4 regions of the Halomonas marinisediminis genome follow, and region 1 is predicted to be linked to each of the others. Evidence: riboswitches for the same ligand, from Rfam matches in the RefSeq annotation. Region 1 holds a riboswitch; each other region holds the start of a gene.

Evidence for each region. A riboswitch is a leader RNA that binds a small molecule or an ion and turns the genes downstream of it on or off. The one in region 1 is predicted to bind thiamine pyrophosphate.
Region 2: it holds a riboswitch for thiamine pyrophosphate, as region 1 does, so the genes downstream of both, tenA (thiaminase II) here and thiM (hydroxyethylthiazole kinase) in region 1, are expected to answer to the same signal.
Region 3: it holds a riboswitch for thiamine pyrophosphate, as region 1 does, so the genes downstream of both, E0702_RS02630 (3-oxoacyl-ACP reductase) here and thiM (hydroxyethylthiazole kinase) in region 1, are expected to answer to the same signal.
Region 4: it holds a riboswitch for thiamine pyrophosphate, as region 1 does, so the genes downstream of both, E0702_RS02640 (sodium:solute symporter family transporter) here and thiM (hydroxyethylthiazole kinase) in region 1, are expected to answer to the same signal.

The regions. Positions count from the first base shown of each region.
Region 1 is NZ_SLTR01000003.1:139,961-145,239, reverse strand. It holds gene thiE (thiamine phosphate synthase) at 1-508, opposite strand, end outside; gene thiM (hydroxyethylthiazole kinase) at 498-1,319, opposite strand; TPP riboswitch at 1,352-1,450, opposite strand; gene nhaD (sodium:proton antiporter NhaD) at 1,539-2,924, opposite strand; gene E0702_RS03950 (ATP-binding protein) at 3,326-4,711, opposite strand; gene E0702_RS03945 (response regulator) at 4,708-5,279, opposite strand, start outside.
Region 2 is NZ_SLTR01000002.1:78,887-84,165, reverse strand. It holds gene E0702_RS02125 (hypothetical protein) at 1-2,915, shown strand, start outside; TPP riboswitch at 2,976-3,099, shown strand; gene tenA (thiaminase II) at 3,172-3,840, shown strand; TPP riboswitch at 3,943-4,065, shown strand; gene thiC (phosphomethylpyrimidine synthase ThiC) at 4,145-5,279, shown strand, end outside.
Region 3 is NZ_SLTR01000002.1:180,099-185,377, reverse strand. It holds gene E0702_RS02635 (LLM class flavin-dependent oxidoreductase) at 1-1,013, opposite strand, end outside; gene E0702_RS02630 (3-oxoacyl-ACP reductase) at 1,013-1,819, opposite strand; TPP riboswitch at 1,853-1,946, opposite strand; tRNA gene E0702_RS02625 (tRNA-Gly) at 2,311-2,385, opposite strand; tRNA gene E0702_RS02620 (tRNA-Glu) at 2,424-2,499, opposite strand; tRNA gene E0702_RS02615 (tRNA-Gly) at 2,578-2,652, opposite strand; tRNA gene E0702_RS02610 (tRNA-Glu) at 2,712-2,787, opposite strand; tRNA gene E0702_RS02605 (tRNA-Gly) at 2,791-2,865, opposite strand; tRNA gene E0702_RS02600 (tRNA-Glu) at 2,890-2,965, opposite strand; gene E0702_RS02595 (Hsp20/alpha crystallin family protein) at 3,387-3,827, shown strand; gene E0702_RS02590 (Hsp20/alpha crystallin family protein) at 3,854-4,258, shown strand; gene E0702_RS02585 (Hsp20/alpha crystallin family protein) at 4,313-4,795, shown strand; tRNA gene E0702_RS02580 (tRNA-Met) at 4,970-5,046, shown strand; gene E0702_RS02575 (M18 family aminopeptidase) at 5,091-5,279, opposite strand, start outside.
Region 4 is NZ_SLTR01000002.1:185,675-190,953, reverse strand. It holds gene E0702_RS02665 (YiiD C-terminal domain-containing protein) at 1-155, opposite strand, end outside; gene E0702_RS02660 (nitroreductase family protein) at 157-717, opposite strand; gene queF (NADPH-dependent 7-cyano-7-deazaguanine reductase QueF) at 829-1,662, opposite strand; gene E0702_RS02650 (ABC transporter permease) at 1,659-2,432, opposite strand; gene E0702_RS02645 (ABC transporter ATP-binding protein) at 2,429-3,400, opposite strand; TPP riboswitch at 3,543-3,663, shown strand; gene E0702_RS02640 (sodium:solute symporter family transporter) at 3,747-5,189, shown strand; gene E0702_RS02635 (LLM class flavin-dependent oxidoreductase) at 5,279-5,279, opposite strand, start outside.

The sequences.
Region 1 (5,279 bases):
GCTCCGCCTTGAGCCCGCCGATGGCCACGCTCGGCAGGGGGCTGGCCGCCACCAGGCTGGCCAACCCTTCGAAGCCCAGGGGAGCCGCATGGTCGTGTTTGCTGGGGGTGGCGAAGACCGGGCCGAGTCCCAGATAGTCGAGACGCTCGACGTCGAGGCGGGCCATCTGCTCCAGGGTCTGCACCGAAAGCCCCAGGATCGCCTGTTCCCCCAGTGCCGCTCGAGCCGCCGCTACCTCGCCGTCGTCCTGACCGATATGCAGGCCATCGGCGCCACTCTCCACCGCCACCGTCAGACGGTCATTGATGATCAGCGGCACGCCGCTGCCGGCAAGCGCTGCCTTCAGTCGCCGGGCCTGGTCGATCAACTCGCCGTCATCGGCGTGCTTGTCGCGCAGCTGGATCACCGTGGCGCCACCGCGCACCGCGGCCACGACGGTCTTCTCCAGGCCATGGTCGGCACATAGGATCGGGTCGGTCACGAGGTACAGGGAAAGATCAAGGCGCATCGGACACCTCCAGAGTGGGCAGGGTGACAAGCTGGTCGTGGTCGAGGGCGTAGAGGGCGTCGAGGAAGGCCACTGCAAAGCTGCCGGGGCCTGTTGCGGTGGTACCGGCGCGGCGCCCCGCCTCGCCGTAGCAGGCCAGCGCCGCCGTGGTGGCGGCAAAGGGATCCTCGGCGTCCACCAAAAAGGCGGCGACTACCCCGGTGAGGGCACAGCCCAGGGTGGTGACCCGGGGCATCAGGGGGTGGCCGCCCGAGATCCGGGCCAGGCGCCGGCCATCGGTGACCAGATCGATCTCTCCGGTGACCGCCACCACCGCGGCGGTGCGGCGCGCGAGGCTGATCGCGGCCTCCTCGGCGGCCTCTATGGGGTCGCTGCTGTCGACCCCACGCCCGCCACTGCCCTGGCGCTCCAGGGCGAGGATTTCCGAGGCGTTGCCGCGGATCACCGTCGGCCGGCATTCCAGCAGGCGCTGGCCCGCCTCGCGACGATAACGAGTGGCGCCCACCGCTACCGGGTCCAGCACCCAGGGCCTGCCCGCCAATTGTGCGGCCTCGGCGGCCTCCTCCATGGCATCAAGCCAATGGGGCGAGAGAGTACCGATGTTGATCGTCAGTGCATCGGCCAGTGCCGCAAACTCGGCGGCCTCCTCGCGGGCATGCACCATGGCCGGCGAGGCGCCTAGCGCCAGCAGCACATTGGCCATGGGGTTCATGGCCACCAGGTTGGTGATGTTGTGAATCAGCGGCGCCCGCTTGCGCAGGCGCGCCAGGTGGGCGGCGGAGTCGATCGGTCCGCGGGTGGCGGTAGTCATCATTCCTCCCGGGCGTGGGAGGTGCAGCCGCTGGAGCGGGCTGCACGACTCCCTACGCCGGCATGATCCGGGTCAGGTTCCAAGGGTACGTCTCAACCGCGGTGGATGCCGCAGCGCCCCTGTCGTGGGCATCACTATCCCTGCCCCGGATAAGCCTGTAAAGCCTGGGCATCGAGCCTAGAGCCTGGAACCTGGAACCTAGAACCTAGAACCTAGAACCTAGAACAGGGAGTGATTGATCATCAGGTGCGTCGCCACGCTGGCCGCATAGCCCAGGGCGATGGCGGGGGCCCAGCGTAGATGACCGGCAAAGGTGTAGATCCCGCGAGCCTGTCCCATCAGTGCCACGCCGGCGGCGGAGCCCATGGAGAGCAGGCTGCCACCGACACCGGCGGTCAGGGTGATCAGTAGCCAATGGCCCTCGGACATGTCGGGTGCCATGGAGAGCACGGCGAACATCACCGGAATGTTATCGACGACCGCCGAGACGATGCCCAGCACGATGTTGGCCCACAGCGGGTTCCAGCCACCGTAGAGCGTCTCGGAGAGCAGCGCCAGGTAGCCCATGAAGCCCAGTCCGCCCACGCACATTACCACGCCATAGAAGAACAGCAGGGTATCCCACTCGGCGCGGGCGATACGGCTGAAGATATCGAAGGGCACCACGCTGCCGAGTTGTTCGAGCTTCTTCCAGTCGCCGCGTTGAGCATAGCGGGTGCGTTTTCTATCCAGCGAGCGCGGCAGGCTGCGGCGCAGGAAGTAGCCGAAGAACTGGAGCATTCCCAGGCCGAACATCATGCCCATCGCCGGCGGCAGGCTGAGCATCGAGTGGCACAGCACCGAGATGGCCACGGTGAGCAGAAACAGCAGGATGATGCGTCGAGCACCGCGCTTGAGCCATACCTCCTCGGTGAGCACAGGCGGCTTGCGGTTGCGGATGAAGAAGTTCATGACCAGCGCCGGCACCAGGAAGTTGACCAGTGAGGGCGCCAACAGCTGGAAGAATGCGCCGAAGGGCAGCTGACCGGCCTGCCATACCATCAGCGTGGTGATATCGCCGAACGGGCTGAAGGCGCCCCCGGCATTCGATGCCACCACCACATTGATGCAGCACAGCCGAATGAAGCGGTCATCACCTTCGGCCACCTTGAGCACCACCGCGCACATCAGCATGGCGGTGGTCATGTTGTTGGCGACCGCCGAGATCCAGAAGGCCAGGAAGCCGGTGATCCAGAACAGGCTGCGATAGCTGAAGCCCTTGCGCACCAGCCAGGCGCGCAGCGCATCGAAGACTCGGCGCTCCTCCAGGGCGTTGATGTAGGTCATCGCGACCAGCAGGAACAGCAGCAGCTCGCTGTACTCGAGCAGCGTCTCACGGAAGGCGGTTTCGGCCTGCTCGGGCAGCCCGGCGCCGGTATAGGCCCAGGCCACCAGCGCCCAGATCAGACCGGCGGCGACCAGCACCGGCTTCGACTTGCGCATATGCAGCACTTCTTCGGACATGACCAGGGCGTAGGCGAGCACGAAGAGGGCCACCGAGAGTACGCCGACGCCTGATCCGGTGAGATCGAGGGGGCCGGCGTTGGCCATGGCCAGCGAGGGCATGGTCAGGCAGCAAAGACCAAAAAGGAGAAACGCGCCGAGGCGGGAAGGCGCTTGGCGAAGGGTGTATCGGGAAGATGTCATGGTGGTAGTGAGGCGTCGGGGGGGAAAGGGAGGCGACAGGATAGGCGACCTCGCCTTAAGGCTGCCTTAAGAGAAGCCTGAGAATCTGCCCTCAAGGGCTGATTTAGGCCTTTCAAGAGGATATTTCTGTGCTCAAGGCCATTTTTTGGTGTTTCCTGGTGCTGTTTTCGCAGTTGGGGCTACTGCACTATGTCGACAGGCGGGTGTTGGGGATGACGTTTGGAGGAGGTGAAGCTGGGGGCGAGACAGTGCCGACCGATGGGGAGCCGCAAGCGTCGTTGGCCGACGAGTAGGGGGAGATTGCGGAGGGGCGCGAAGGCTCAGGCGTCTCGGGGCAGCATCGCCACGACACGCAGACCACTCTCGGGAGCGGGGCCGAGATCGAGCGTGCCGCCGTGGCGAGCCAGCAGGCGCTCGACAATGGAGAGCCCAAGGCCGGCACCGGCTCCGGGGCCGGCGCGATGGAAGCGTTCGGTGACACGCCCGCGCTGCGCCTCGGGAATACCGGGGCCTTGATCATCCACGCACAGCCACAGTTGGGTCTCCTCGGCACCAAGCGTTACTGTCACCCGGCCACCATCCGGACTATAGCGCAGGGCGTTGCCAACCAGGTTCTGTACCAGGATACCGATGGCGCCCGGCTCGGTGGTCAGCTGCCAGTTATTGGACTCATCGGCGACGAGATTCAGGGTGAGGCCCCTTTCGATGGCCAGTGGTGAGAGCTCGGCCAGCGCCTCACGTACCTCGACCAGCAGATTGCCTTCGATGCGAGGTGCCGACTCCTGCCCCACCGCCTCGGGTTCCAGGCGCGCCAGGGTCAGTAACTGAGAAACCAGTCGAGTGGCTCGGGCTACGCCGCCGCGCAGCTCGTGAAGCGCCTCGTGACGATCGACGGAGTCCTCGGCGGCCAGCGCATTCTGTGCATGAAGATCGAGCACCGCCAAGGGAGTGCGTAGCTCATGGGCAGCATCGGCGATAAAGCGCTTCTCGCGCACCCGCAGTTGACGGATGCGCTCCAGCAGACGATTCAGGGCGCCGACGATGGTGTCCAGCTCGCGTGGAAGGGGATCCATCAGCAGCGGCTGCAGGTTGTGAGGGTCCCGCTGGTGGATTGCCAGCGCCAACCGCGACAACGGACGCAACCCCCAGCCGATCGCCCACCACAGCAGCAGTGCCAGCAGTGGCAGACCGACCAGGTCAGGCAGCAGGGTGCGTAAGGCCACGGCGCGAGTCAGCTCGCCGCGCATATCGTCGCGTTCGGCAACCATCATTCGTCGAGTCGAGTCGGCCACGCCGTGGACATAGACGCGCCAGGCATGGCCTGCCACACGACTGTCGACATAGCCGGATGACCGGTCGGTGAAGGGCTCTGCTGGGGCGCTGGCCGACCGCATGACCAGCCGCTCATCCTCCCATAGTTGAAAGGCCAGCCGGCTTAGGTTGCGCTGGTCGGCCACGCGCTCGTCCGACGATTCGGCACGCAGCAGGGCACTCTCGATACTGGCCAGCAGGGCCGCGCGCTGGTCGTCCGGCAGTGGTGTCTGCATCAGTCTCTCCAGCAGACGGGCGTTTCGCGCCAGGCTGGCATCGTAAAGCTCCTCGATCTCGTGAGCGGCATAGCGGTAGCTGAACAGACCGATGGCCAGCATGCTGATGCCGAACACCAGCAGTACCAGGCTCAGGGTGCGCCGGCGGATGGAGGTCACGCTTCACGCTCCTGTGATGTAGGGTCCAGCACGTAGCCAATGCCACGCACGGTGCGAATCAGGCCAGGGAACAGCTTGCGGCGCAGGTGATGAACATGCACCTCGATGGCATTGCTCTCGACATCTTCCCCCCAGCCATAGATCAGGCGGGTTAGGGTATCGCGGGTAAAGACCCGCCCGGGATGGCTCATGAACTCCTGCAAGAGAGTGAATTCGCGGCGAGACAGGGTGATCGCCTGCCCTTGGTAGTATACCTGGCGCCTGGTAGGTTCCAGCTGAATGCCACGGCACTCCAGCAGCGGTGTTACCTGGCCCTGGCTGCGACGTAGCAGGGCACGCAGCCGCGCCTTGAGCTCGGCGACCTCGAAAGGCTTGACCAGGTAATCGTCGGCGCCGGCATCCAGGCCTTCGATGCGATCATCCACGGCATCCCGGGCGGTGAGTACCAGTACCGGCACTCGGTTGCCGCCGAGCCGAGTGGCTTTCAACACCCGTATGCCGTCGAGTCCTGGCAGGCCAAGATCGAGAATCACGGCATCGAAGGGGTCATTGTTCTGTAGGGCGGCTA
Region 2 (5,279 bases), on a different contig from region 1:
GCATCTACCTCATCGCGGCCAACGCCCTTCTCGCCAGTGCCTGGGGCCGTGCTCAGTTCGATCATGCACCGCGGCTGACGGTAGAGTGGCAGCACGCCTGGACGGTGGTTCCCGGCCGAGTCGAAGTCACCCAGCTACGCTTGTCCGGCAGTGCCGCCGAGCGTGACGTGACCCTGGCGGCCGAGCGCGCCACCCTGAACCTTGCGCTCGTCCCCCTGCTCCACCGAGAGATCAGGGTTCACGTTCTGGAAGCCGAGAGGGTCCGCCACGCCAGCCTCGACGCCTACCGCCTGGCGGGCAAGGGCACGCTGCGGCTGGCAGGAGTCCACTGGCACGCCGGCGAGATAGGCGCCGATAGCATCGCGCTGGCACTGGAAGACGGGATCATCCGACACGGCGACAGGGTACTGGCGCAAGCCGTGGCGCTGAATGCCGAGCTTCGCCTGGCCCCGCTGATCCTGGCCGAGCATCCCGGCGGCGAGGCGACACGCTTTCTCTCCGGCACCCTCGCCCTGGCCGGGCGCAGCGACGCCTATGATGTCTTCAGCCCCTATCTCGCCGCGCTGGACTGGCTGGCGATCGACGGTAGCGGCGACCTGACGGGTAACATCGCCATCGAGCGCGGCGAAGTGCTACCGGGCAGCCGTCTGCGTCTGAACTCACCTCGCCTGAGCGTGCGGCTCGACGAGCGCCACTGGCTGGAAGGCGGATCCCGCTATCGGATCGAAGGTAGCGGGGCCATCGAGGCCGAGGTGGCACAACGGGCTCGCCTGACTCTCGAGCTCGACCAGGTGGTGATGTCCGAGGCGATGACCGACACCGCCTCACAACGGCCTGTGATCGGCGGTGATGGGTTCCGCCTGACCCTCGAGACCCCCGTGCTGCGCCTGGATGCGCCACCGGATACGCTGCAGCGCGCGGAACTGCAGTGGCGCAACGTCGAGGCGCAGGATGTTGCCAGCTTCGATCACTACCTTCCCGCGCCGGTGCCGCTAACGCTGCTGGGGGGCTCGGCACGGCTAGAGGGAAATCTGACGTATGCCGACCAGCGCCTCACCGGCGGATTGGACCTGACGGGCGACGCCATATCGGTCCGTCTCGGCGAGCAGCCCCTGCGCGGCCGGCTGGACCTGCATCTGCCCATCGTCGAGCTCGACATTGGAGAGGACAGTGTGGACGTTTCCGGCACGCGCCTACATCTCGAGGCCGCCGCCTCGAGTGAGGAGGCGCCACTCTCCGCCCTGCTCGAGCTACCTGTCGCCCGCTTCCGGTCGCCGCTGAACTGGCGAAAACTCGATGACGGCGCCCAGGCAGACGCCGAGAGCGAGCTTGCCACCCGCGTCGAGGTCGAGTGGCGGGATGCGCGCTTCCCCGACGTGGCGGTGCTAGATGGCTATCTGCCGTCGTCGTCTCCGCTGCGACTCCATGGCGGTCGAGCCAGCAGCGACGGTCGGCTGCTGTTCGCCGGGGAGCGCGCTCAGGGACGAGTCACCCTGAGCGGGGATGCCATCGAAGGCCGCCTGCTGCAGGAGGCCTTCAACGGCGAGCTGGATCTGACCCTGGAGCTGCGCGACCTCCACCCCGCCAGCCAGCGCCTGGACCTCTCCGGCAGCCGCCTGACCGTCAAGGCATCGACGAACAGTGCCGAACCTGTGCAGACTCAGCTGGTGGCCCGCCAAGCAAGGCTCCAGGGCGGCCGCGACTGGCCCGGCAGCGATACGCCGGCCAGGCCTCTCTCTGGCACGCTACGCCTGGACGGCCTGCTCGACCGACTCGACTTTATCAACGCCTTTCTGCCCGCAGAACATGGCGTGACCATCCAGGGCGGCGGACGCCTGAGCACCGACCTGCGCTTCGCCGACGGCGATATCGTCGCCGGCAGCGAGCTCAGGCTTCACTCCGACCGGCTGGCGACTCGCTTTCTGCACTACGAGGCTTTCGGTGACGGCTCGCTGATCCTTACGACCACTGACCCCGGAGCAGAGCTTCATCTGTCGATGCCTCGTTTCGGCCTGCGTCGCCAGGCGGACGCAGGCGCCCTGATCGAGGGGCGGCTGCTGGAGATTCGCAGCCAGGCACGCCATCTCGATATGTCCCAGGGGCTGAGCGAGCTGAATACGCGCATCGAGATCCCCTATCTCGTGGCACCGGATCTCGCCGCGTTCAACGACTATCTGCCCCCGGGTAGTACCCTCGAGCTGCTCGCCGGTCAGGCGCGCCTCGCCCTTCAGCTGCAGCTCGAGGGCATGCGTGCCCAGGGCCGGCTGGAGCTGCATGCACCGGAGGCTCGACTCGCCGTGCATAAGCAGACCCTGGATGGCACCCTGCATCTGGATACCCGACTCACCGACGGCCATCTGGACACTCTCGACTTCGATATCTCCGGCTCACGGCTCAGCCTGGACGGCGTGCGTCTGACCGATGCCGCCGGCAACCTCAGCCGCGGCTGGTGGGCACGGCTCACCCTCCCCGAGGGACGCCTGCGCTGGGAGACGCCGCTGACCCTCGACGCCAGACTGGAGCTGGCCATGCGCGACAGCGGCCTGCTGGTGAATCTACTCGTCGACGCCGCCCGAGAGCGACGCTGGCTGCGCAAACGCCTCACCCTCGGCGAGGTGCAGGGCGAGGCACGCGTTATCCTCGGCGACAACAGCGTGCGGTTGGAGAACCTCGACGTGCGGGGCGGCGATCGCCTGGAGCTTTTGGCCAACCTGGCCCTGCGCGATTCACGGCTCGTCGGCCGCGCCTTCGCCCGCTACGGGCCGCTGCGGCTAGGCATCGGCATCGACGATGGCGGGCGTCGCTGGCAGCTGCGCAACGCCCGGGCGTGGTACGCCAGTGGCCGGCCGGCCAGCGAGCTGGTACTGCCCGAGAGCGAGACATGGTTCGACAGCCTACGCCTCGAGACCGACTGAGCCGGGCGACTGGAAAGCGGCGGGCGACTGGAAAGCGGCGAGCGACCTGCTAGACTGGGCGTTCGCTTGACGGGGTGCCGGTGGAACCGGCTGAGATCGTCCCATGGCAGTGACTGTCATCACGACGAGGCCCGTTGAACCTGATCCGGTTAGTACCGGCGTAGGAATCAAGCGGTAGCCAGGCCACCTCTCTGCCCCTACCCTCCGCCTACGCCCTCTACCACCTGCCGGATTGCTTAGCTTGACCGGAGGCATGATGGGCTATCGATTCAGTGACCTTACGCAGGCCTGCCACGAAGACTGGCGCGCCTATATCGAGCACGACTTCGTGCGCCAGCTCGCCGCCGGCACCCTGCCGGAAGAGGCATTTCGCCACTACCTGAAGCAGGACTACCTGTTTCTGATTCACTTCGGGCGAGCCTATGCGCTGGCGACCTACAAGAGCCGCGATATCACCGAGCTGCGCCATAGCCTGGATGGCCTGAAGACCATCATCGATGTCGAACTCGGCCTGCATATCGACTACTGCCGCGAATGGGGTATCTCGGAGACCGACCTGGCCGGCCTGCCAGAAGCCCGCGCGACCATGGCCTATACCCGCTATGTGCTGGATACCGGCAACCGTGGCGATCTGCTCGATATGCACGTGGCCCTGGCCCCCTGCCTGGTCGGCTATGGGGTCATCTCCCAGTGGCAGGCCAAGCAGCCCTTTACCGTTCGCGGTGAGGCCAACCCCTTCGAGAAGTGGCTGCAGATGTATGAGAGTGACGAGTTCCAGGCCGCCATGCGCGACGAGATCGCCTGGCTCGACGCCCGCCTGGCCGATGTCACGCCCGAGCGGTTCGAACAGCTGGCCACCATCTTCCGCGACGCCACCCGCCTGGAGATCGATTTCTGGCAGATGGGGCTGGACCTCGCCGACTGATGGCGTATATCGGTTATTGAGACGGGAAGCGACGGAGAAGGCTGTCAGCCCGAACTAAACAGGCCTTATGATGCAATACGGCCCGCCTGGTGGCGGGCAACACCACGCTTGACGGGGTGCCGTTGAAGACGGCTGAGATCATGCCTCTCTCACCAGAGACACAGCATGGATCCCGTTGAACCTGAACTGGTTAGGACCAGCGTAGGGATCAAGCGACAGGCCGCGTGCGCCCGACGCCGTGGCCCCTGTCCTCCCCGCCTGTGTCCTCCCTGAACAAGACCCCGACAATCCAGGGGAGAACACCATGAGCAAGACCGCCCACTTCCTCGCCGAGAGCGCCCGCGTCGACGAGGCCGCCATCCAGCCGCTACCCGGCTCGCGCAAGCTCTACATCGAGGGCTCGCGCCCCGATATCCGTGTGCCTTTCCGCGAGATCACTCTCTCGCCGACCAGGACTTCAGGCGCCGATGAGGAGAACCCACCGCTGCTTGTCTATGACACCTCCGGCCCCTACACCGACCCCGAGGCCAAGATCGACCTGCGAAAGGGCCTGCCCGAGCTGCGCCGGGCATGGATCGATGAACGCGGCGACACCGAGTGGCTCGACGGTCCGACCTCCGAATACGGACGGCGCCGGGCCAACGACCCGATGCTCGCCAACCTGCGCTTCGACCTGACCCGCACGCCCCGTCGCGCCAAGGAAGGAAAGAACGTCACCCAGCTCCACTACGCCCGCCAGGGCATCATCACCCCGGAGATGGAGTTTATCGCCATCCGCGAGAACCAGCGTCGCCAGGCGCTGGGGACGGCGGAGGTCGAGCGCATCCTCGGCCACCAGCACGCCGGCCAGGGCTTCGGCGCCCGCCTGCCCGAGGAGATCACCCCGGAGTTCGTGCGCGACGAGGTGGCCGCCGGCCGGGCGATCATCCCCTGCAACATCAACCACCCGGAGTCCGAGCCGATGATCATCGGCCGCAACTTCCTGGTGAAGATCAACGGCAACCTCGGCAACTCGGCGGTCACCTCCTCCATCGAGGACGAGGTCGACAAGATGACCTGGGGCATCCGCTGGGGTGCCGACACCATCATGGACCTCTCCACCGGGCAGAACATCCACGAGACGCGCGAGTGGATCATCCGCAACGCCCCGGTGCCGATCGGCACCGTGCCGATCTACCAGGCCCTGGAGAAGGTCAACGGCGTGGCCGAGGACCTCACCTGGGAGGTGTTCCGCGATACCCTGATCGAGCAGGCCGAACAGGGCGTGGACTACTTCACCATCCACGCGGGGGTGCTACTGCGCTACGTGCCCCTGACCGCCAAGCGAGTCACCGGCATCGTCTCCCGGGGCGGGTCGATCATGGCCAAGTGGTGTCTCTTCCACCACCGGGAGAGCTTCCTCTACACCCATTTCGAGGAGATCTGCGAAATCTGCAAGC
Region 3 (5,279 bases), on a different contig from region 1:
ATGGTGGCATAGCGCCCCTGGGGACCACGAAACTCGGCCAGCGGCGGTAGTGGCGGCACCGGGGCATCCAGCTCCCAGTCACTGCAGTCCTGCTCGATAAACAGCCCCAGCTGACGCAGCGAGGCCTCCACCGGCAGACAGTCGTCCAGCTCGCGCTGCTTGGCACGAGCCTCCTCCATGGTAGCGCCCACATAGGTGACGAGCCCCGGCAGGATCGGCACCGGCGCGGTGCGCCCGGCCGCCGCCACCCGCGACTTGATATCCCGATAATAGGCCTGAGCGGCCTCCAGGTCGTAGGCGACCGCATAGATCGCCTCGGCGTAGCGCGCCGCCAGATCGCGCCCCTGGGAAGAAGCACCCGCCTGTATCAGTACCGGGTTGCCCTGGGGAGGACGCGGCAGGTTGAGGGGCCCATCGACCAGGAAGTGCTCGCCATGATGGTCAATCTGGCGCACCTTGTCGGGATCGGCATAACGGCCCTGACGATCGCGTTCGATGGCGTCGTCGGACCAGCTGTCCCACAGCGCCAATACCGTCTGCACAAACTCCTCGGCACGCGCATAGCGCTCGGCATGCGGTGGCATGGCCGCATAGCCGTGGTTGCGCGCCTCGCTGTCGAACATCGAGGTCACCACATTCCAGCCCACTCGCCCACCGGAGATGTGGTCCAGCGAGCCCACCAGCCTGGCGGCGTGGAAGGGAGTGTAGAAGGTGCTCGAGATCGTGCTGATCAGCCCGATCCGCCGAGTGGCCCGACTCATGGCGGAGAGTGCGGTCAGCGGCTCGAGGTGCCAGTGGAAGCCATCTTCCACGCTGCCGGCACTCATGCCGTCGGCGAAGAACAGCGCATCCAGCTTGCCACGCTCGGCGGTGAGGGCCAGGGACTCATAGTAGGCGATGTCGCCGAGGCGCTCGGCGCAGGAGTCGGGATGGCGCCATGCCGCGCGATGGTGGCCATTGCCCATCACGAACAGATTGAGGTGCAGCTTCTCGTCGGGATTGCGTGCCTTCATCACCCTTTCACCAGTCCACCGTCGACGATCAGGTTCTGACCGGTGACTGCCCTGGCCCAGGGTGAGGCGAAGAACAGCGCCGCGTCGGCAAACTCCTCCGGGGTGGTCACCCGCCGCAGGGGGGTGTTCTGCGCGATCAGGTCGAAGACCGCCTCCGGGGTCGCACTGGACGCATCGGTCGTGCGCAGCAACCCACCGGAGATCATGTTCACGGTGATGTTGTCGGGCCCCAGGTCGTTGGCGAGCGTGCGGGTCAGCGAGAGCAGCGCGGCCTTGCCGGCGGTATAGTCGTGGTACGGCACGACGGGGTTCTGGAACAGATTGGTGCCGATATTGACGATGCGCCCACCTCCCTGCTCGCGCATGCCGGCCAGCGCCGCCTGGATGGTGTTCAGCGCTCCCCGGTTGACACCCTCGAGCTGCTGCTGAAGCTGCGACCAGTCCAGGGCATCGGCGTCGGGACGCGCGTCGCCGTTGAAGGTGAACGCGGGCAGGGCATTATTGACCACGGTGGTAATCGGCGTGCCGAAATGCTCACGAGCCTGCTCGAACAGCGACTTGATCGCCTCGGCGTCACGCACGTCGGCCTGGACGGCCAGCACCCGCTGCGGCGCCTCCTTCACCAGTGCCTCGGCGGCATCGCGACTCTGGAAATAGTTCACCACCACCCGGGCGCCCTGACCGAGAAAGGCTCGGGTCAGATGAGCGCCGAGCCCACGAGCACCGCCGGTGACAAGCACGACCTGCCGGTCGATGGCCTGCTGGTCGATGGCTTGCTGGTCGATGGATAGAGAGGAAACGGCCATGACGACTCCTTGGTACGCGGCAAAGGGCGCCGCGCTGGAGCCGGCCGACATCCCTTCGCCAGTGTGAACTGGATCAGGTTCGACGGGTATTTTCTCAGCGGCCACGACCGCACCCCGTGTCTAGTGGGGCACCATAGCGCATTCGGACGGACAGCAACAGCCGGGCCGGCATTCCGGCTCATGCAGTGAGCCCTGGCCTGACCGGGTAAACAAGGGAATCTTCTGGAGTGAAATACGAAAAACGGCAAGACATCATCAGCCAGGCTGGCGCCTTGGCTTATGCTCAGAAGCTTATAATCAGAATTCAGGGGGGGGGGAACCGACTGGAGCGGGAAGGAGATTCGATCGGACTGGCGTTCCAGCTCATGACCCGAGCCTTGGCCAATAGCATGAAACCGACTGGAGCGGGAAGGAGATTTGACGGGGCTGCCTTCAGCCGGGCTGGCGCTCCAGCTCCTGACGCGAGCCTTGGCCAGTAGCATGAAACCGATTGGAGCGGGAAAGGAGATTCGAACTCCCGACCCTCGCCTTGGCAAGGCGATGCTCTACCACTGAGCTATTCCCGCATCATATCGGTACTACTGTCGGTGCAACGAGAGCGAGTTGGCGTCCCATAGGGGGTTCGAACCCCTGTTCCCGCCGTGAAAGGGCGGTGTCCTGGACCACTAGACGAATGGGACGCATGGAGCGGGATAGGAGATTCAACCGGGCTGGTGTACCAGATCCTGACCCGAGCCTTGGCTCTCTTACCGCAACATTGGAGCGGGAAAGGAGATTCGAACTCCCGACCCTCGCCTTGGCAAGGCGATGCTCTACCACTGAGCTATTCCCGCCTGTCTCGCACTTCTCGTTCTACTTCTACCTCGACGACTCACTGCTGCTGCCGAAGAAGTGGCGTCCCATAGGGGGTTCGAACCCCTGTTCCCGCCGTGAAAGGGCGGTGTCCTGGACCACTAGACGAATGGGACGCATGGAGCGGGAAAGGAGATTCGAACTCCCGACCCTCGCCTTGGCAAGGCGATGCTCTACCACTGAGCTATTCCCGCACTCCGGTTACCTGACGAGTCGAGTGGCGTCCCATAGGGGGTTCGAACCCCTGTTCCCGCCGTGAAAGGGCGGTGTCCTGGACCACTAGACGAATGGGACGCAATGTCTCGTCTCGTCGAGATGGCGCGCATATTAACGACCGCCTGGCGGAGTGTCAAGCACGACTAGACACCCAACAACCCCGGCTGTGCTGTCCGCGGCCAACCGCCCAGCGTCTCGCCGCTCGGCGACTGATTCGAACTTTACGCCATGGGAGTGGGCCGTGGCATCAGCAAGCCGATAGCAACATCAGTGATACTCACGCGACGCAATCGGGGACGACTTGATAATTACCCACCGCGCTCCCATCTATAGATTGCGTGGAATGCCGCAACATGGGGCCGACATGCCTCTTCCTGCCGGACCGACGACGGTTCTGCTTCTTCTTTTGCGACGTTTGCGACACTTCCACCAATAAGACTCGTTCGCACCCCTGGTGAGAACGTGCAGTGTCTGAAAACCGTGAGAAGAGGAGAAGACAATGCTGAATTTCGGATTGCCATCGGCACAATGGGATCCTTTTGCCGAGCTGAGGCAACTTCAATCGCAGATGAACCGCCTGTTCGCCGGCGGCGCGCGCACCGTCGGCGATGGCGCCTGGCCGCCGGTGAATATGTGGCTAAGCGATAACAGTGTCGTGGTCACCGCCGAGATACCGGGTGTCGGCACCGACGACATCGATCTGACCGTGCGTGAAAACACCCTGATCATCGCCGGCAAGCGCAGCTCCCCCACCGAAGACGAGAGTGCGTCCTGGCACCGCCGCGAGCGCCCAACGGGCGAATTCTCACGCTCGATCCGCCTGCCCCTGAGGGTGGATCCCGACAAGGTCGAGGCGCGGGCGAAGAACGGCGTTCTGGAGATCGAGATGGGCCGCCCCGATGCGGAACAGCCGCGCAAGATCTCGGTCAAGGCCAGTTGACGAACGGGAAAATAAGGAGGCGTGACATGGTACAGGAGCTCAAGAAGACAGGCGGTGACGTCGCAACGACCAGCGAGCGTAACGAAGAGAGCATCAGCGGCCCCGTGTTCCGACCGGCCACTGATATCGTCGAGAAGGATGGCGTTGTGACGCTGGCCATCGACATGCCGGGGGTGACGCCCGACAGCGTCGATGTCTCGGTCGAGAACCGCGCACTGACGGTGCGGGGAGTCATCGACGCGCCTGCGCCTGAAGGTTACCGGCGCATCTATGCCGAATATGCGCCAGGCACCTTCGAGCGGGCCTTCAGCCTGCCCGAAACAATCGATGCGAACGGCATCGAGGCCAGCCACCGCGACGGTGTGCTCACGCTCAGGCTAACGAAGAGCGAGGCCGCCAAGCCGAAGCGGATCGAAGTCAAGGCTACCTGAAGCGGCCTCGACCCACCTTGGCAACCACGTGGCAAACACGAAAGGAGGATCAAGATGGCATTCAGTGATCTTATTCCCTGGAGCCGGGAGCGAAACCGGGCGCCGGCCCGCCGCGAGGCGGACGAGAACCCGATGGTCACGCTGCAGCGTGACCTGAACCGTGTGTTCGAGGATTTCTGGGCACGCTTCGACAGCCCCTTCGGGGACAATCTCGCCGCCGGGCCGCGCACCAACATCTCGGAGACCGATGAGGCGATGCTGGTCTCGGTTGACCTGCCGGGGCTCGATGACAAGGACATCGAGGTGAACGTCACCGATGACATGCTGACGATTCGTGGCGAGCGCGAGGAGAAGAGCAACGAAGGCGACTTCACCTCGCAATCGCGGCGCAGCTTCCATCGGATGATCCCGGTGCCACCGGGCGTGGACCCCGAAAAGGCCGAGGCGGAGTTCAAGCGCGGCGTGTTGACCGTCACGCTACCCAAGACCGAAGAGGCCAAGTCAAGGGTGAAGCGTATCGATGTCAAGTCGGAGTAATCCGACAGAGCTGGCCGCGGACCGGACGATCTGGCCCGCGGCCAATCCGCTTTAATCGCCAGCCTCTCGCCGGTAGATGCGACACCCCGAAGAGGCCGTGCGGGATAATGCGGGATCAGGATCCACATCAAACGCTTGACAGTCCGTCCGGCGATGGATAGATTACGCGCCGCTGGCTACGTAGCTCAGTTGGTTAGAGCACATCACTCATAATGATGGGGTCCCCTGTTCGAGTCAGGGCGTAGCCACCAGAATCACGCAACCCGGCGCCATCGGCGCCGGGTTTTTTGTGTGCTCAAGCCAGCTCGAGGCGGTTGCAGAAGGCAGCCAGCACCCGCGCCAGATAGGCCACATCTTCGCTTCCCGCGGTCTCGCGGATCGAGTGCATGGCCCACTGCGGCACCCCCACATCGAGGGTCGGCACACCGAGCTCGGTGGCGGTGATCGGCCCGATGGTGCTGCCACACCCCATGTCGGCACGCGT
Region 4 (5,279 bases), on a different contig from region 1:
TCGAGCCGGTCGCCCTCGCGGCGCATCTCGCGGATGCCCAGCTGTCGAACCAGCGGAATCGCCTCGCCTAGCCAGGCGAGGAATTCGCCGGGGTCATCCTCGCCGCCCTGGGGCGGCAGGGGGAGTCGCGGGTGGGGAACGCCGATGTCACGCATCTCAGCGCCAGTGCTCGACGAAGTCGTCGATATCATGCTGGGCGATGGGCTTGTGGCGGCCGCCCAGGGTGCCGAGATAGATGAAGGCCACCACCTCGTCGTCCTCGTTCAGCCCCAGCCCCTTGCGTACCACGGGGTCGAAGGCGTACTTGCCGCTGCGCCACATGGCGCCAAGGCCCTGGGCATGGGCGGCAAGCAGGATGGCGTGGGCGGCACAGCCGGCCGAGATCACCTGCTCCACCTTGGGTACCTTGGGCACCTCCGGGGTGACCTTGGCGATCACCGCAATCACCATGGGAGCACGCAGCGGCTTCTTGCGGGCGGCGTTCAGGGCGGTATCTCCGACATGAGGGTCCTCACGATACTCCGCCTCGGCGAACAGCTCGCCCAGCCGCTCCAGACCCTCGCCGGAGAACTCGATAAAGCGCCAGGGACGCAGCTCCTTGTGGTCCGGTGCCCGCAGGGCCGCCCGGTAGATGGCCTCGAGCTGCTCGGCATTGGGCGGTGGCCCCATCAGCTTGCCCATGGAGCTGCGTTCATGCAGCAGCGATATCGCGTCCATCATTAACTCTCCCTTGGCAATCTTGATACGAGAACAGTTCTCGCTACTCTAAATGGTTCTCGCCACTCTAGCAGCGCCCCGCTCGCCTGTCGTGCGAGTGGGCGGCGGCACCTATTGACGCGCGAGCCGCAGCGGCTCCGGGGGGCGCTCACCTTGTGTGGCGCGCCAGGGGCTGATATCGAGCCCGCCTCGGCGTACATAGCGCGCCAATACCAGCAGCCGCTCCGGCCGGGCGCGGGCCATCAGGTCGGTGAAGATGTGCTCCACGCAGTGCTCGTGGAAGTCCTGGTGCTGGCGATAGCCGATCAGGTAGCGCAACAGCTCCTCGCGGTCGAGCCTGGGGCCGCGGTAGCGGATCAGCACACTGCCCCAGTCGGGCTGGCCGGTAACCGGGCAGTTGGACTTGAGCAGGTGCGAGTGCAGGGTCTCCTCGACGACCTCCTCCCCCACCACCAGGTGCTCGGCACTGGGCGTGTAGTCGTCGATCTCGATATCCAGCTCGTCCAGGCACTCGCCGGGAAGGCGGCGCGGCATCAGCGCCTCGTCGTCGACGCCAAACAGCTCGACACAGACCGCGGCCCCGGCGACATGCGCCAGGTCGCGCTCCAGCGTCTCGATGACCGCCTCACGACTCTCGAAGCGGCTCTGGTTGAAGCCGTTGAGGTAGAGCTTCCAGGACTTGGACTCGATCAGATGGGGAGAGTCCGCGGGCAGACGAAAACGTGCCACGGCCACCATCGGCTTGCCGCGCGCGTTCAGCCAGCTGACCTCGAAGGCGTGCCACTCGTCCTCGCCGACGAAAGGCAGAGCCCCCTCCTCGATCCCCAGCGGCGCCCGATTGGCGGCACGCGGTATGGCATAGAGCAGCGAGGCATCGTAGTGCTCGGGATAGGCGGACTCACGCCCCAGCGGGGCATCCGCGAGGGTTTCGGGACGATGGTTCATGAACGGATCCCCTTGCCACGCTCCAGCATCCACAGGGCCACGCCAAACAGCACCACGATAAAGGTGAAGATCGCGGCCAGGGCCCAGCCCACCGGGATATCCGAGACACCGAGGAAGCCGTAGCGGAAGACGTTGACCATGTAGAGGATGGGATTGAGCATCGACACGCCCTGCCAGAACTCCGGCAGCAGCGAGATGGAGTAGAAGACCCCGCCCAGATAGGTCAGCGGCGTCAGGATAAAGGTCGGCACGATGGAGATATCATCGAACTTCTTGCCCAGCAGGGCGTTGATAAAACCGCCGATGGCGAACAGCGCCGCGGTCAGCACCACCACCAGCACGGTCAGCACCGGGTGCGCCACGCTCAGGCGGGTGAAGAACAGTGACACGACCGTGACGATCAGGCCGACCCCAAGGCCCCGGGCCATTCCGCCGAGCACGAAGCCGGAGAGAATCACCCAGTTGGGCATCGGCGACACCATCATCTCCTCCACGCTGCGCTGAAACTTGTTGGAGAAGAAGGAGGAGGCGACGTTGGAGTAGCTGTTGGTGATCACCGCCATCATGATCAGTCCGGGGACGATGAAGTCCATGTAGCTGTAGCCATCCATCTCGCCGATGCGCGAACCGATCAGGTTGCCGAAGATGATGAAGTACATGGTCATGGTGATCGAGGGCGGCAACAGGGTCTGCGGCCAGATACGCGTGAAGCGCTTGATCTCCTTGATCACCAGAGTCCACAGGGCGATCGCGATCTGATAGGGGTTCATGCGCTGGCCTCCTTGTCCTTGGCGGCGGCTTTCTGGTCCAGGGCCTCGTTGCCCTGCTCCACCATGGAGACGAACATCTCCTCCAGGCGGTTGGCGCGGTTGCGCATGGAGACCACCTGAATGCCACGCTCGGAGAGCGCCTCGAAGATGTCATTGAGGCGCTGGCCACGATGGACCGCCACGGCGAGCTGGGCGGGCTCCGACTGGCTGACCTCGAAGCCGGGCACCTCCGGCACCTCATCCAGCGCATGGGCCAGGTCGAACAGGAAGGTCTCGGTATCCAGCTCCATCAGCAGGTCGCGCACGCTGGTATTGCGAATGATCTCACCGTGGTTGATGATCGCCACGTTGCGACACAGGCTCTCGGCCTCCTCCAGGTAGTGGGTGGTGAGGATGATGGTGGTGCCCTCCTCTCGATTGATGCGGCGCATGTACTCCCACATGCTGCGGCGCAGCTCGATATCCACGCCGGCGGTAGGCTCATCGAGGATCAGCAGCCTGGGGCGATGCATCAGGGCACGGGCGATCATCAGGCGCCGCTTCATGCCGCCGGAGAGCATGCGGGCATTGCCGTTGCGCTTGTCCCACAGGCCCAGGTCACGCAGCAGCTCCTCGGCCCGCGGCAGGGCCTCGCGCCGCGACATGCCGTAGTAGCCGGCCTGGGCCAGCACGATATCGATGACCTTCTCGAACTGGTTGAAGTTGAACTCCTGGGGCACCACGCCCAGGTGGTACTTGGCGCGAGCGAAGTCACGGTCGATATCGATGCCGAAGATCGACACCTTGCCGTCGCTCTTCTGCACCAGCGAGCAGACCACGCCCAGTGTGGTGGACTTGCCGGCCCCATTGGGTCCGAGCAGCGCAAAGAAGTCCCCTTCCGCGACATCGAGGTCGATGCCCTTCAGGGCCTGGAAGCCATTGCCGTAAACCTTGGTCAGGCCACGGATGGACAGAGCCGGTTCGGCCATGTGCAATCCTTGAAACGATTCGGTGTTCGATAACTGGGATTCCGCAAAAAATATGCTGCTAACGATATGAGGGCGATACCTTACCGATTCAAGCGGGTATTCGCGCCATGTTGACCCCGTGACACCGGCCCCCTAAGCTGGGTCGCATTCCTGGGGGAGTCCTTGTGGACTGAGATTCCGGCAGCGTGCGCAGATGATACGCCCGGTGACCCTTCGAACCTGATCCGGATAATGCCGGCGAAGGGAAGGAAGTGCCATCCGGCCATGCTTCTCACCCAACGCAACTGCGTCCTCTCGTAGCGACGCTCGGCATCGTACCGGGCCTATCCACGCTAGGGAGTACGTCATGCTGTCGACCGCCCACGCCTTCTGGTGGCTCATCGCCTTCTCCGTGCTGTTCGCCGTGCCGGGCCTGCTCTATGCACGCCGCCACAACGAGAGCCTCGAGGACTTCATTATCGCCCGCAACAGCCAGGGGGCCACCGCCACGGTGCTGACCCTGATGGCCTCGACGCTGGGCACCTGGATCCTGTTCGGCCCCGCCCAGGCGGCCACCTGGGGCGGCCTGGGTGCCATTGCCGGCTATGCGCTGGGCTCGCTGGCGCCCCGGCTGGTGATGATTCCCCTGGGGCGGCGCCTGCGCGAGCTCTCGCCGGGCGGCCACTCGCTGACCGAGTTCGTGATGAGCCGCTACGGGCGCCCCATGTACGCCTTCACCCTGGTCATCATGCTGTTCTACCTGTTCATCTCCCTGGCCGCGGGAATCACCGCCATCGCCAAGATGGTCGGGCTACTGGCGCCGGTCCCGCTGTGGGCGACCAGCTCGGTGGTAATGGCGGCCACCCTGCTCTACACCCTGTATGGCGGACTGCGTGCCTCGATCTTTACCGACAAGGTGCAGATGATCGTGATCATGCCGCTGCTCGCCGTGCTGCTGATCGTCGGCTGGCAGGCCGCCGGCGGCGTCGACCCCACCCTCGCCGGACTCGAGGCGGCGGCGCCGCAACTGCTGGATATCACCGACCTGGGGGGGCTCAAGGCCGGCCTTACCTTCTTCCTGGCCGTGATGCTGACCGGACTCTTCTATCAAGGCAACTGGCAGCGGGTCTACGCGGCGCAGAGCAACCGCGCCGTGGGCCTTGGCTTTCTGCTCGGCGGCCTGTTGAGCGCCCCGATGATCTTCGTGATGGGCCTGTTCGGCCTGGCGTTCGTGGGGCTGGGTCTGCCCGGTGACGGCTCGGTCGCGCTGTTCAGTGTGCTGCTCGCCGATATTCCCGGCTGGTTCGCCGTGGGCCTGATCTTCCTGGGCCTGGCGCTGGTCATGAGCAGCGCCGACACCACCATCAGCGCCGCCTCGAGCATGATCGCCGTGGATGGCGGACGGCTGCTGCCTGACGCCAGCGGCCAGCGGCTGATGCGGCTGTCGCGCTGGCTGATCCTGCTGCTGGCACTGCCGGTGACCTTCGTGGCCGCCCAGGGCTACAGCGTGCTCTACCTGTTCCTGCTGGCCGACCTGCTCTGCTGCGCGGCGGCCTTCCCGGTATTCTTCGGGCTGTTCAATCGCCGCTTCGACGGCCGCGCCGCGGTACTGGCCACGCTCAGCGGTCTGGTCGCCGGACTCTTCCTCTTCCCGGCCCCGGGCGACGCCTTGAACACCCTGATGGAGTCCTTCCTGCTCGCCACCTTCGTGCCGGTCGTGACGGGCCTGGCGCTCCTGGCGCTGCTGCCGGCGAAGCAACGCTTCGACTTTGCGGCACTGAGCGCCGGCACCCGACGCTTCGAGGGGTAAGCGCCTTTCGCACCAGAACGCACAACGCCCCTCGAAAGGGGCGTTGTTTATTGTGGGGAACCGCTAACGTGAACGGATCACCAGGAGGTT